DNA from 2 places in the Bacillus sp. JJ1521 genome. Region 1 is predicted to be linked to the other one. Evidence: riboswitches for the same ligand, from Rfam matches in the RefSeq annotation. Region 1 holds a riboswitch; the other holds the start of a gene.
What was found. A riboswitch is a leader RNA that binds a small molecule or an ion and turns the genes downstream of it on or off. The one in region 1 is predicted to bind S-adenosylmethionine.
Positions count from the first base shown of each region.

Region 2: it holds a riboswitch for S-adenosylmethionine, as region 1 does, so the genes downstream of both, V7147_RS03145 (methionine ABC transporter ATP-binding protein) here and V7147_RS07025 (LLM class flavin-dependent oxidoreductase) in region 1, are expected to answer to the same signal.

Region 1 covers NZ_JBALOX010000039.1:3,958-11,782, reverse strand. Annotated here, with positions in the region: gene V7147_RS07055 (AzlD domain-containing protein) at 1-215, opposite strand, end outside; gene V7147_RS07050 (AzlC family ABC transporter permease) at 208-921, opposite strand; gene V7147_RS07045 (DUF421 domain-containing protein) at 1,239-1,823, shown strand; gene V7147_RS07040 (methionine ABC transporter permease) at 1,973-2,638, opposite strand; gene V7147_RS07035 (methionine ABC transporter ATP-binding protein) at 2,638-3,684, opposite strand; gene V7147_RS07030 (MetQ/NlpA family ABC transporter substrate-binding protein) at 3,698-4,519, opposite strand; gene V7147_RS07025 (LLM class flavin-dependent oxidoreductase) at 4,593-5,927, opposite strand; SAM riboswitch class I at 6,248-6,347, opposite strand; gene V7147_RS07020 (C40 family peptidase) at 6,738-7,811, shown strand.
Region 2 covers NZ_JBALOX010000013.1:55,715-63,539, forward strand. Annotated here, with positions in the region: gene glsA (glutaminase A) at 1-879, opposite strand, end outside; gene V7147_RS03130 (iron-containing alcohol dehydrogenase family protein) at 1,313-2,410, opposite strand; gene V7147_RS03135 (MetQ/NlpA family ABC transporter substrate-binding protein) at 2,438-3,277, opposite strand; gene V7147_RS03140 (methionine ABC transporter permease) at 3,311-3,982, opposite strand; gene V7147_RS03145 (methionine ABC transporter ATP-binding protein) at 3,972-4,985, opposite strand; SAM riboswitch class I at 5,325-5,431, opposite strand; gene V7147_RS03150 (ABC transporter ATP-binding protein) at 5,655-7,508, opposite strand; partial or broken gene V7147_RS03155 (ABC transporter ATP-binding protein) at 7,505-7,825, opposite strand, start outside.

The DNA of each region.
Region 1 (7,825 bases):
GCAACAAGAAAACCAACCAATCCCGATATAGGTGATGCTGTGGAATCGAGAATTGCCGGAAATACCATCACAGCCAAAGTAACATAAGGTACATAGTATAAGAAGGAACGAGTATACGTATTTTTGATTTCCTTCCGAATCAGTGTAAGTGGCAATAGCCGAATGAGGTATGTCACAACTGCCATCACTACTAAATAAAGATAGACACTATTCATGAACATCCTCCTTTATAGGAAACAGTGCTGCCGCAATTCCCGCAATTACAAAGGTTAATAAAATAATTTTTAAACCAGTTGATAGCATTTGAAGAAATGGAATCACGTCAAATAGGAAACTACTAATCATTGAAATGACAATTAAATTAAACAATATTTTGTTTCCTCTTGCTGGAGGTAGAATGACGGCTATTAACATCCCATAAAGGGCGATACTCAATGCATTCGTGATACTTGCAGGTAAGACATCCCCTGAATACACCCCAAAAAATGTACCTAATGTCCATCCAGGTATAGCAGCACTCATAATGCCATATGTGTAAAATGGATTTAATTTTCCTTTAACAGCCACCGAAACTCCAAAGACTTCATCCGTTATTCCAAAAGCCATGATCATACGATGGATCAATGATGTCTTCGGGTCAATCTTCTGCGATAAGGCAGCGGACATCAGAAAATACCTTGAGTTAATAATAAGTTGTGCTAGTGCCACCTCAACTAATAAAGCGGAGGTGGTTATTAATGTAACGCCAGCAAATTGACCAGCTGAGGTTAAATTCGTTGCAGACATCATAACAGCTTCTATGGTATCTAATCCCGCTTGATCAGCAATAATTCCAAAACTAAAGGAAACAGCTAAATATCCAAGTGCAATCGGTATACCATTGAAGAACCCATTCTGCCATGCGATGTAATTCGATTTCATTGCTTGTCCCTCTCTTGATGTGATAAATTTTATTGATTTTATCAGAAAAATTGATATTAGTAAAATTAAAATCCATCTACTAAGAAGGTTTGTTATGCCCATAGAGAAATTTGGAATAAGTTTCCTGAATTACAATGCTATAATCTTACTTACTCAAAGAAACAGTATTTTAAAGAAAATAATGGGAAACTTAATAGCGAAGGTAGCTGCTACCAATATTGCGAAAATCGAAATATACGCAAGCAACTTGTAAGCGACGCATATTTCGAAAAGTAGAAGCAAATAACCACAAGATGCAGTTAAAAAAGAGGGATAAAATGAATTATATTTGGGAAGCAATTGCAATTTTATTTACTGGGTTTTGCTTATTTCGGATTGCAGGAAAGAAGACAGTGGCTCAAATGACAGGATTAGAAACAATAACCCTTTTGGCGATTGCATCAACAACAGGTCACGCTATATCAGAAAATAGTTTAATAAAAACAATATTTGCCCTATGTTCCCTTGTAGCCCTTCTCTTATTCATTCAGTTTCTAACGATAAAATCGAATACCTTGCAAAGATTATTTATAGGAGAGCCAACACCGGTTATTCAGGACGGAAAAATTAGATCTGATAATCTCAAAAAGCTACGCATGACCGTTGAACAGTTAGAAGCAAGATTACGGGAAGAAGGTATTAATTCAATCACTGATATTGAATCTGCATCGATTGAGATTACTGGACAACTTGGGTATGAGTTAATGAAACATGCTAAGCCGGTAACCGTTGGAGAATTGGAGCAAATGATGAACCAATTCCAATCGAATATCCTTCAACAGCTCACCGATAGTGAGCTTGGAAAACCAGTTCAAAATGGCCCAAAAGTGAACATAGTGGAAAAATCTACTCAAAAAAGCTAATTCAAAAAATGTAAAGGTGCCCTCCCCCACCAAGTTTATACTTATAACAAACTACGGGCAGGCACCAGAAGTTAAATCGCGATCCCCCTCCCTCTGCTACTTGGGGATATCGTTGAGAAGGGAATAAATCCTGCTGATTTTGGTGATCTTTATATCGTTTTTTTCAATTTCTTCGCAGCATAATTTCCAAGTGATTGAACGATTTGAACTAAGACAATTAATATAATTACCGTACCGAACATGACGGGTAAATCCCACTGTTGATAGCCGTATCGAAGGGCAAGATCACCTAGTCCTCCTGCTCCAATGACACCTGCCATCGCCGTAGCGCCAATTAAACCAATTAGGGCAATTGTCATACAAAGTAAAATGCCTGGTCGTGCTTCTCTTATGATGATACGAGTTACTATTTGTGTACGGGAAGCCCCCATCCCCCGATAAGCTTCAATAATACCGTAGTCTACTTCAAGTAAAGCTGTTTCGATGAGTCTTGCAATATATGGCGCAATGTAAACTATAAGAGGGACAATTGCTCCTGGAATTCCGATTGAAGTGCCTACAATCCATTCAGTAAACGGAATGATAGCTAGCATTAAGATAATAAATGGAAGCGACCGAATAATATTAATAATTGTATTTAAAATATGGAACAACCATTTGTTCGGAGTTAGATGATTGGGTCTTGTTATGACAAGTAATACTCCCAACGGAATCCCAATAATTGTTGCAATGACAAGTGAAATCACTACCATTGCAGTTGTTTCATATAAAGATATTGTGAATAAGGAGAGCAGTTCATCAAATCGATCAATCATTACGATACCCCCACATGCTTTCCGTTAATTTCCAAACTTACTTCGGCATGGTATACTGTGTCTTTCAAATAAGTTATTGCTTGCTTCACTTTATCGTAATCCCCAGAAATATGGACCAATAAAATCCCTAGTGGAACTCCTTTTAGATAGGTAATTGAACCATGGACAATATTTGTGATTACTGAATATTTCGATGAAATTACATTAAGGACTGGATCTAGTGCTGAATCACCCCGAAAGGCTAAACGTAAAAGATAGGAATGGCCAAATTTCTGTAACTTTTCCAACATTTCTTCAGTAATCGTATCATCATACAGATTCTGCAAGAACTTTTTCGTAGTTACTTGAAAAGGCCGACTAAAAATGTCAAGAACAGTTCCTTGTTCAATCACTTCCCCTTTTTCCATAACAGCCACATGATCACATGTTTTTTTGATGACTTCCATTTCATGAGTAATAAGAACAATGGTTAAACCTAGCTTTTTATTAATATCTAAAAGTAATTCCAGAATCGAATCTGTCGTTTGCGGATCCAAAGCAGAAGTTGCTTCATCACATAATAAGATTTCAGGTTCCATTGCTAAAGCACGGGCAATACCTACACGTTGTTTTTGTCCGCCTGATAATTGAGATGGGTATTGCGTTGCCTTATCCGCTAATCCGACAAGTGTAAGCAATTCTCCCACTTTTCGTTGGATTTCTTTCTTCGACACTCGATTCATACGAAGAATTTCGGCAACATTATCGAACACATTATATGAAGAAAGTAGATTAAACTGTTGAAAAATAATACCGATTTTTTTTCTTGTGTATCGCAACTCCTTTTCATTCAACGTTAGAAGATTTTTACCATTAATTTTTACTTCACCGCTTGTAGGTTTTTCAAGAAGATTGACCATACGGAGTAACGTACTTTTTCCCGCTCCGCTAAAGCCTATCACTCCAAAGATTTCTCCTTTTTCCACACGAATATTTACATTTCTTAATGCTTCAACATCTGTTTTACCTATTTTATAGATCTTGTTTATATTTTTTAACTCAATCATTTAGATGCCCTCCTTAATCAAGTTGAAAAGGATCATTTGTTACGAAAATGACATCCTTGTATCGTTCTTCAATAAATTGTTTCACTGCATCAGAATGATACAATTCTGTTATTTTTTTATACTCTGGATTGTCTTTATTATTTTCCTTTGTTGCTACTACCATGGGAAACTTAATTCCAGTCTCTAAATAGATCGCTTCATTCTTTGGGTCTAAGCCTTGATCAAAAGCATGTGTGCTAGCTACGATACCAGCATCAATACTATTTAGGGTTCTTAGCATTAAAGGCCCCTCTATTTCTTTAAATGTAAAGTTTTTTGGATTGCTTTCAATGTCCCTTAATGTTGGTTGCTTGACGTTGGTCTTTACTGTAATTAATCCAGCTTCCTCATAGAGAAACAGTGATCGCGATGTGTTTACAGGATCATTTATTATCCCTAATGTGGCACCTTCTGGAATTTCATCAATGCTCTTATATTTTTTTGAGTAAATTCCAATGGTACTATTGTAAGTTGTACCTATTGCTACCAAAGGAGCGTTACGATCTTTTATAAATTGTCCTAAAAATTGTTTAGTTTGGAACATGTTTAAGTCTAATTCCCCATTAACAAGAGAACGGTTTGGTGTAATAAAATCGTTAAATTCTATCACTTCAAGATTGATTCCTTCTTTTATAGCTTCTTCTTTTACTATTTTAGTAATTTCGTCTGGTGGACCTCCTGTTACCCCGATTCTTATCGTTTTTTCATCTTCTTTACCTGACGTTGCCGAAGTTGTACAACCAGTAATTAGGATAAGTATAAATACCATACATAGTGATAATAGCTTTTTGTTCATTTTTATCCTCCCCATTCAATATTTTTCAGAGTAAGAAAATCCAGTTATTCTCTTACTCTCCTAAAATTTTATGTTAGACATTTTCTCTTACTTTAACGTTTGGATAATCCAATCCAAGGTGATCCCTAAGCGTTTCACCTTCATAGTCTGTTCGGAAAAGACCACGGTTTTGTAATTCAGGCGTTACATGATCCACAAAATCTGTTATTCCTCCAGGGAAGTATGGGATTTTTACATTAAAACCATCGCAAGCTTCGTTAAGAAACCATTCACTTAATTTATCTGCAACGTGGTCACCCGAGCCTACTACAAATAAGTGACCTTGCCCTCTAGCAAATAGGCTTGCTAATTGTCGAATTGTTAAATTTTCTTTTTTCGACAGATCCCTTAAGATTTTAAATCTACCTTTTTCTCCGTTATATTGTTCTATGCTTGGGAGATCTGGCAGGAAAGAATCAGGAGAATAATGAATTAAATCTATACCAAGATATCTTGATAGCATTCCAATCCCTAATTCCGGTAGTATTAACTCTTGAAAATGTTCATATTTTTCTTCTGCTTCTTTTTGGTTTTTTCCGACAAATGGTACAACACCAGGCATGATTTTAAACTTTTTTGGATCCCTTCCATAACTACGCACTTTATTCTTCATTTCTTGATATAAAACTTTACCTTCCTCTAAAGTAGGAGAGGCGATTGTGAAAAATACATTAGCTACTTTGGCTGCAAAATCTTTTCCTCTTGGGGAAGCACCAGCGGATAGAAGTACTGGATTTCCTTGAGGTGATCGGGGAATATTTAAAGGACCCCGTATTTTGTAATACTGTCCATTAAAATGGATTGGATGGACCTTATTTCCATCTAAAAACCTCCCTTTTTCACGATCAAATAATAATGCATCATCCTCCCAGCTATCCCAGAGTTCCTTTGTAACTTGAACAAATTCCTCACATACTTCATACCTCTTTGAATGATCCAAATGTTTCATTTCTCCGTAATTTTGTGCTTCATTATCATGTGCAGAGGTGACAATATTCCAAGCTGCGCGGCCTCCACTTAAATGATCTAGAGTTGAAAACTTTCTTGCCACATTATAGGGATGATGATAAGTGGTAGATAATGTAGACACCAAGCCAATTTTCTTTGTTAAGGCTGCAAGTGTTGCCATGACTGTTGGAGCTTCCAATCTGATTTGTGGCGTATACTCGAGATCTTCCTCGCTATGGGCAAGCACATCCGCGATAAAGAGCATATCGAACTTACCTTTCTCTGATAACTCTGCAATTTCTTTATACAAGTTTAACTGAACCACTTCCTCCGTTTTTGTTTCTGGATAACGCCACGCTGCTAGATGATGACCTAAATAAGTTGTGAAAAAAGCTCCTAAATGCATTTGTTTCTTTTCCATTAAAATCTCCTCCTATTGAAGAACAAATTATTTTTTTCTATAGTTTTCTATTGCACTTGAGGCAATTAGATTGACTACCATATCGGGATGTGGTGGATTGTAAAGTCCGCATTGTATATCTTGAAAATACTACTCTATTAAGGGAAATCAAAAAGGCCCTAATCTCATATTGAAATGAAATTAAGGCCTCCGGTGTTCCGGTCAGCTTTAGATATTGATAGCTTAAACTATAGTTTTTCGATACATTTACTAAGTATTTTTACAAAAATAAAACCTCTTCTACAAATAAGAAGAGGTTAAAAGAATCATTTCTTGTGCTCTTCTTATCTTTCAAGCTGTCGCTTGCTGGATTTGGCACAGTACAATAAGTCTGTTGCCGAGGTATCAAAGGGCCAGTCCCTCCACCTCTCTTGATAAGAAATTCATATTCATTTTTAATTTTCTGAAATCCAATATTTTAAAAATAACAAAGTACCCAAATGATGTCAACAATTATTTTTCTATGTCATGATGATCCCGCTAACGTGTATAGCTTAGCGACGAAACCACTCATGATTTATAATTAGTAATATAAATTAAGCAAAATCTAAAGTCAATACTTTTTAAATATTAATAACTTTTTAGTAGTAAAGTACTACTTCTACTCATTTTGAAAGGAATTTTTAGAGTCGACAAAATTTAGCAATTTCGAGTGATGCCTGCTTAAAATAATGGATAACTATTCCTCCATTTCCACATTAATCTACAAATCTAGACAATCCTATAGTATAATGTTTTTTAGATAAATAGATTTGCGAGGAGGTACAAAAGTTGGGTAAAAAGAAACTATATATGTCCGTGACTACGTCTGCACTCATCGCTTCGGCTTTTTTTGCAGCGGAGGAAGCTGAGGCAGCAAGCACGTACAAAGTTCAGAGTGGAGATTCACTGTGGAAGATTGCGCAAACGCATAATATTTCTGTTACACAATTGAAGTCCTTAAACAATTTAACAAGCGATATTATTTTCCCGAATCAAGTCCTTAAGACAGAATTAAATTCCACAAACAATTCAACAAGCAGCAACACTCAAATTTCAACTGAAAAAGAAGTCCAAAAACCTAATACATCAGCAGCAACTACATACACTGTAAAGTCTGGTGATACACTTAGTGGTATTGCAACGAAACATAAGATTTCACTTAATGAATTAATGGCGTGGAATAACTTAAATTCTACTCTTATCTACCCAGGAAATGTGTTTGTTGTGAGTAAAACGACAACAACCGAGAAACCAAATAACACTACTACCGAAAAAACAGAAAAACCTCAAGAAGAAAAGGTTCTATCCGCTACTGTTTATATAGTTAAATCCGGTGACACCTTATCAAGAATTGCAATAGATTATAAAGTTACAGTTGCAAACCTTAGACAATGGAACAATTTGAAATCAGATATGATCTATATTGGCCAAAAGCTAAATATTGGTGATGGCGCTAAAGTAGAAACTCCTAAAGTTGAAACCCCACCAACAGATATAAGCTATAATGTTGATCAGTTGATTACGGTAGCAAAAAACCAATTGGGAGCAGGCTACGCATGGGGTGGGTCTACACCTAATGGATTTGACTGTAGTGGGTTCATTTACTTTGCCTATAAGCAAGCTGGATTAAATACCCATCGTTATTCTAGCGAAGGCTACCATATGCGCTCCTATTATGTAAATACACCTAATGTAGGAGACTTAGTATTCTTTCAAGGAACTTATAAAGCTGGCATTTCTCATATGGGGATTTATCTTGGAAACAATGAATTCATCCATGCTTCTGATAACGGCGTAGTGATTTCGAATGTAAATGACGCTTATTGGAAAAAACATTTTGAAGGATTTAAGAGATTCTATTAATAAATTTTAACGGA
Region 2 (7,825 bases), on a different contig from region 1:
TCCTGCGATACTATTTCCTTTATCATCTAAGGCTGGACCAAAAATACCGATTCCAAATTTACCAGGTACAGCCCCCATGATCCCTCCGGATACACCACTTTTTGCCGGAATGCCTATTTTAATTGCAAACTCCCCGGAGGCATTGTACATACCGCAGGTCACCATAAAGGTTTTACAAACTCGAGCTATATTCATTGGCATAATTTGTTTTCCGGTTTGTGGGTCAATTCCGTCTAATGCAAAAACGAGTCCAACCCTTGATAAATCAAGGCAATTCATTTCTATCGCACATTGTTTTGTATAAAGGTCGATTAGCTGCTCAACATCTCCTTCAATGATCTGATGCTGCTTTAAGAAATAACATAAGGCTCGGTTTAGATGGGCTGTTTCAAATTCGGAATGAGCAATTTCTTCATTATATTGAATCGTAGCATTGCCCGCCAATTCCCGAATAAATGTTAGCAATCTTTGAAACCGTTCTTCCACTGAATTCCCTTTAATCATATGTGTCACTGCAAGTGCCCCCGCATTAATCATCGGATTCAATGGCTTCGATGGGGCAGTCGTTTCTAGCTTTGCGATTGAGTTAAACGGGTCTCCTGTAGGCTCCATTCCAACTCGCGCAAAGACATACTCTTTACTTCTATCCATTAAGACGAGAGCAAGTGTGATCACTTTGGATATACTTTGTAAGGAGATTTTCTTTTCAATGTCACCAGCAGAATAGCAACGCCCATCAGGATAATTAATCGCAATAGACAGATCGTTCGGGTTTGCTTTTCCGAGTGCAGGTATATAATCTGCTACACGTCCTTGTTTCGTTATCTGGCGCGCAACACTAACCAAATCTTTTAATTCATCACTTGATTGACAAGGCATTTTCATCACCAAGAGTAGTATTTACTAAACAGGTTTCTACTATGTTATAAGTAGGGTTAATTTCGTATTTGACTTTCTAAATGGGTTATAGCGTTTTAAATACATACCTCTCAGGACGGATTGAGGGTTCTATCTTCATATAACTGGAAATCAGCGTCTTTCTGTACAGATTGGAACACCACCAACTACCTAATAACTGGAAAGTTGCGCCTCTCTAAACTGGCTGGAAAACCAGCAACTACCTAATAACTGGAAAACGATACCTCTCTAAGCTGTTAGAACACCATCGCTACCCAGTAACTTGGTAATCAACTTCTCCACCAACCAGATTGAGGCATCATCATATACTAAAAACAGCAATCACTACTGGCACGCTTTCAACCACTCCTGATTTCTCCAATAAAAAAAGAGACAAGGCCACATCGGCTCGTCTCTATAAAACGTATCTTTGTATATAATCCTCAAGTGTTTTGATTGCCTTAGCTACATCCAATGCCGTAATCGTCCCGATCGGCATAACATGGATCGATTCACCTTTGAGTGTTGATTTTTCAGCTACAAGTTTTATCTTTGCTTCATCAACAGCAGCAACACCAAGATCCTCAAGTGACACCGGTAATCCTAGCTTTTTGTAAAACGGAAGCAGCTCCTTAATCTCATCAAGCCTATCTTCTAAAACAAGCTGAACTAAAATACCATAGGCCACCTTCTCACCATGTAGAGCAGAATGAGTCTCTTCCAAAGCCGTCAACCCGTTATGGATTGAATGGGCTCCAGCGACTCTGCCGTAATGGTCACCAAAGCCGCCGACCATCCCGCCAAGGGCGATAATCGTTTCAGCAACCTTCGTAAAGTCATCTGTTAGAATTCTTTTTTTCGCAGATTCAATCGCTTCTTCAGCGTGCTTCACGATTAGTTTCTTACACTGTCTTGCAGAATAATGTGAAATTAATAATGGAACGGGTTTGTTTTCAATCCTAGCCATTTGCACATCTGCTTCATACCATTTAGCGAGGGTATCACCAATTCCTGCGACAAGCATTTCGATCGGTGCATTCAATAAAATTCTTGGCTCAATCAAGACCAAACTCGCGTTATTCGGATAAATATCGTAGCGAATGAACGTCCCATGTTCATCATAAATGACACTAATTGGGGTCCATGGTGCACAATTAGAACTAAGCGTTGGAATTAGCACGTAAGGTTTTTGGGAAAGATGGCTTGAAGCCTTGACTAAATCCAGAACCTTCCCGCCTCCAATACCTATGACAGCATCGAAAGATTTCTTATTAATAAATGATGAAAGGGAATCTATTTCAGTGATTGAGCACTCTCCATTATACGTATATTGTTCCGCTTGGATTTTATCAAATTTAGGTATATACCCCTTCGCTGCCTCCCAAGATTTTATCCCATGAACGAATAAAACCTTTTGATAAGAGCGAGCTGCAAGTTGTTCTTCAAGTTTGTCCAAAATACCTTCAGATACAATATATTCACTTGGGGCTGCATGAACTGAAAAGATATCCACTTTCACCATTCCTCCTTTAGGAATTATTTATTTTTTCATCCATTCTGGCTTACCGAAACCTTGGAATTCCTCATCGATGATTTTCTCAAAGTCTTCAGATTCTACAACTGCTTTTAAATCCTTCGCAAGCTGTGAATCATTATCGTTTGCACTGATTGCTACTACATTTCGATATGAATCAGACATATCTTCAAGTGTAAGAGCATCTAATAAATTCATTTTTGCAGCTAACGCAAAATTTCCTGGAACAGCGGCTAAATCTGCACTATCAACAGAGCGTGGTAATTGACCAGCTTCAATTGGTTGGAATTTTAAATTCTTTTTATTTTCTTCAATGTCCTTTTCTGAAACAGTTAAAGGATCAGCATCTTTAGCGATTGTAATAAGACCTGCATCGCGTAATGTATTTAATGCACGTGCGGCATTTGTTGGGTCATTTGGAAGTGTTACTGTAGCACCTTCTTTTACTTCATCGATTGATTTAAAAACGTTTGAATAAAGACCCATTGGTGCTGTTGGAACATTAATTAAAGCTGTTAAATCCATGTTGTTTTCTTTTTCAAAGTTTTCTAGGTAAATCGTATGTTGGAATAAGTTTGCTTGAATATCTCCATTGTCTAATGCTTTATTTGGTTGAATATAATCACTAAATTCAACAATTTCAACTGTGTATCCTAATTTTTCAAGACCTGGTTTAAGTGCTTGTTTCGCCATGTCACTGTATGGACCGGCTGTTGCGCCAATTTTGATTTCTTTTGATTCCTCAGCAGAATCCTTACCTTCATCTCCATTACTTGCGCTATTTCCACAAGCTGCAATAACAAATGCTACTAATAGTAAAATAATACCTGTTGCCCACTTTTTCATTTTTTCTTCCTTCTTTCTCTTTTTTTATAAAATTTATCTTTTATCTACAACTTTGGCGATGTAGTCGCCAAGAAGTTGGATAACTTGAACTAAAATAATTAAGATTATGACGGTTGCAAACATGATGGTGTTGTCATAGCGATAATACCCAAATCGGATTGCTAAATCCCCGATTCCACCACCACCGACAGTTCCAGCCATGGCTGAAAATCCTATTAAGCTTATCAGCGTTAAGGTTACACCAGAAATGATTCCTGACCTTGCTTCAAGAAGCAGCACATCTTTTATAATCATCCAAGGCGTTGCACCCGCCGCAATTGCAGCTTCGATTACTCCTCTGTCAATTTCTCGCAGGGCAGTTTCCACAATTCTTGCAAAAAATGGAATCGCTGCTACCGACAGTGAAACAGATGCAGCCGTCGGCCCAATTGTTGTTCCCACGATCAAATTCGTGATTGGAATTAAGGCGACGAGCAAGATAATAAATGGAATCGAACGAATTAAGTTCACGACAAAGCCTAGAATATTCTGGGCAGCCTTGTTTTCTAGAAATAATCCTTTATCTGTTACATATAGAAGAATTCCAACTGGAAGCCCAATTACCACTGCAATTAGTAATGATATGGCAATCATATAGATTGTTTGGAAAAACGCAGTATTAATATCAGGGAGAAGCTCTACAAGATGATTAAAATCAATTCCCATCACGTATCACCTCCACTTGTGCAGCACGTTCTTCAATATATTTCAGTGCCGATTTAATTTCTCCCTTATCCCCTCTTAATTCCATGATAAAAATCCCGAGCGGTGTTTCTCCAATGTATTCAATCGATCCATGCAGGAAATTGCCCTTTACTTTAAAGGTTTGAAGCATATCTGAGATAACACCTTCACCGGCAACAAACCCTTTAAAGGTAACTTTCACAATTGGTCCAACACATGCTTCAAGAATAGCTTCCGGGATATCGAATGAAACAACACTTTTAATAAATTCCTTTGTTAACTCAGCATTTGGGCTCGCAAATACGTCATATACTGAACCATCTTCAATGACTTTTCCGTCTTGCATAATCGCCATGCGGTTGCATATTTCCTTCACCACATCCATTTCATGTGTAATGAGCACGATTGTAATCCCCAGTTCTTGATTAATCTTTTTTAAGAGTTTTAAGATTGATTTTGTTGTTGTAGGGTCTAATGCTGAAGTTGCTTCATCACAAAGCAATACCTTTGGGTCATTCGCAAGTGCTCTTGCAATCCCAACCCTTTGTTTTTGACCACCACTTAGCTGGGAAGGATAGACGTCCTTTTTATCCAAAAGCCCTACCATATCAAGTAAATCTTCAACTCGTTTTTGGATTTGATTTTTTGGTAGATTAGCGGCCTTTAAGGAAAACGCAATATTTTCAAATACTGTTTTTTGACTAATTAAATAGAAGTGTTGAAAAATCATTCCGATTTTCAACCGTGCTTTACGCAGCTCACCACTTTTTAAGGAGGTTAGATCAACTCCATCAACTGTGATGCTTCCGGATGTTGGTCGTTCAAGTAGGTTGATACAGCGCAGCAGTGAGCTTTTCCCTGCACCTGAATATCCGACAATGCCAAAGATTTCTCCTGCTTCTATTTGTAGGGAGACATTGTCAACACCTGTGACAGTCCCATTTTTTGTTTTATATATCTTTGAAAGATTCCGAATCTCTATCATTTAAATACCTCATTTATTTGTCACGATTTTAATAATCAAATGCGCCTTGGCGTATTTGCGCCCAATTTTTTTCGAGCTTGTCTCGAAAAATTTCCATTTAAAAATCGTGGCATCCGCCGGAGGCTTTAGGCCAACACGATGATGGTCACTCAGACGTTGCCACAGGACGTGGCGTTCTTAGTCTGAGTTCCTTAATTTCAGTCGAGGTTTGAACCCACCACTGAATTGTATACTCTTTTTGCATTCATCCCCCACTTATTGAAGTAGGAGATGAATGCTGAATAAAGTTAAAATGCCCCTTTCATCTGAAAGAGGCATCGAAATACAAAGTTTTATCTCGACTTATCTTTCAGAATAAGAATCATTCTGCAGGATTTGGCACCTTCCCATCATTGGGGGTTGCCGGACTTCACAGGGCCTAGTCCCTCAGTCACTCTGGATAAGTTTGAATATTTTCTTTAATTAGTATAGTAAGATACTACTAGTCTACTCATCTTTTGTCAATAACACTATTAAACTATCTAGATGTTGTTAAACGTTTACATTGCAATGTTTTCAATGAATTATTTCTTTTATAAAAATTTTTGAATATAAGAAATAGACCGATTGATAGCCTCGAACTCTCCCCCTAAAAAAGACCCGCCTCCCTTTGGAAACGAGCCTTGATTTCTATCCTACAGATTTTTCTGCGAACTGACTATTGTATAGATCCGCATAAAAGCCGTTTTCCTCTAACAACTCTGCATGGGTTCCCTGTTCAATCACTTTCCCGTGGTTCATGACAAGAATTAAATCAGCATCCTTAATTGTTGATAAACGGTGGGCAATAACAAAGTTTGTCCGCCCCTCCATCAAACGATTCATTGCCTTCTGAATATAACTTTCAGTCCTTGTATCAACACTTGATGTTGCTTCATCAAGAATCATGATTGGCGGGTCAGCAAGTATTGCACGGGCAATAGTTAGAAGTTGCTTCTGTCCTTGTGAAATATTCGATGCTTCTTCATTCAAAATCGTATCATAGCCATCTGGCAAAGTACGAATAAAGTGATCGGCATGTGCGGTATAAGCTGCCTTCACAACTTCTTCCTCTGTTGCCCCATCTTTACCATAGGCGATATTATCTCTAATTGTCCCATTAAAAAGCCAGGTATCTTGAAGCACCATACCGAACGTTTTTCGTAATTCATTCCGTGGCATTTCCCGAGTATCAAGTCCGTCAATCGTAATTTTTCCGCTATTTAATTCATAGAACCGCATTAATAAATTGATTAATGTTGTCTTCCCTGCACCGGTTGGCCCTACAATTGCAACTGTTTGACCAGGCTGCACATTTATATTCATATTTTCAATTAACAATTCATTCGTATAACCAAAATCAACATTTTCGAATGTTACCGCACCTTTTGCCCGTGTTAATTTCACCAACGTTTTTTCCTTCTCTTCTTCCTCCTCATCTAGAAGTTCAAAGACACGCTCTGCAGCTGCAATGGTTGACTGAATGATATTGGCGATGTTAGCTGTTTGAGTTATTGGCTGAGTAAATTGTTTTGAATAGGTAATAAAAGCTTGAATATCACCAATCGAGATTGAGCGATTAATCACCAGAATCCCACCAACAACACTAATCAACACATAGGTCAAGTTACCGATAAAAAACATCATTGGCATAATAATCCCCGAAATGAACTGCGCTTTTTGCCCTGCATCATACAGTTCTTCATTAACGGAATCAAACTTATCCATTGCCTTTTTCTCATGGCCAAAAGCCTTCACCACTTGATGTCCAGTATACATCTCCTCAATATGTCCATTTAACTCGCCAAGTGTGCGCTGTTGTTTTGCAAAATAACGCTGCGATCGTTTTAAGATTGGTTGAATGACGAAAATAGACAATGGTAGGCTAATAATGGTAATGACCGTCAAGAGGGGACTAATATAAAGCATCATAATAATAATCCCGATAATCATCACAACAGATGTTATAAACTGGGTCAAGCTTTGCTGCAATGTACTGCCAATTGTATCAATATCATTTGTTACTCGACTCAGGGTTTCACCATTTGGCCTGCCATCGAAATATTTTAGTGGAAGCTTCTCAAGCTTCTGATTAACATCCTCTCTAAGATCGTATACCGTTTTTTGAGCAACACCAGACATCATGTATTGTTGGATAAAGGTAAACAGACTACTAAAGATATATAATCCACCCAGTATAAGGAGCATATATCCGATTTTACCAAAGTCAATTGCAGCACCTGGTATCCCCTGAACCTTACCATAAGCACCTTCAAACAGTTCAGTCACTGTGTCCCCCATAATTTTGGGTCCGATAATTGAAAAGACTGTACTCATTATGGCAGCTAGGAAAACTGCAATAAGCTGCTTGCGGCGCGGTTTTAAATAGGTTAGTAGGCGTTTAAATGTGCCTTTAAAATTTTTTGGTTTCTGACCCATCATCATCATATTCCCCGGCCCCATACCTACTTGCTGATTTTGGCGAGGCTTCTTATCATTACTCATGCCGATTCCTCCTCACCAAGCTGTGACTCTACAATTTCCCGATACACAGCATTTGACCCGAGCAGTTCCTCATGTGTCCCTATCCCGGCAATATTTCCATTATTGAGGACAATAATTCGATCAGCATCAACTACTGTACTGACTCGTTGAGCAACAATTAATACGGTTGCTTCCCTTGTTTCATCCTTCAGGGCTTTCCGTAATAATGCATCTGTTCGATAATCAAGAGCGGAAAAGCTATCATCGAAAAGATAAATATCTGCTTTCCTTACAAGTGCACGCGCGATTGAAAGTCGCTGTTTTTGTCCGCCAGACAA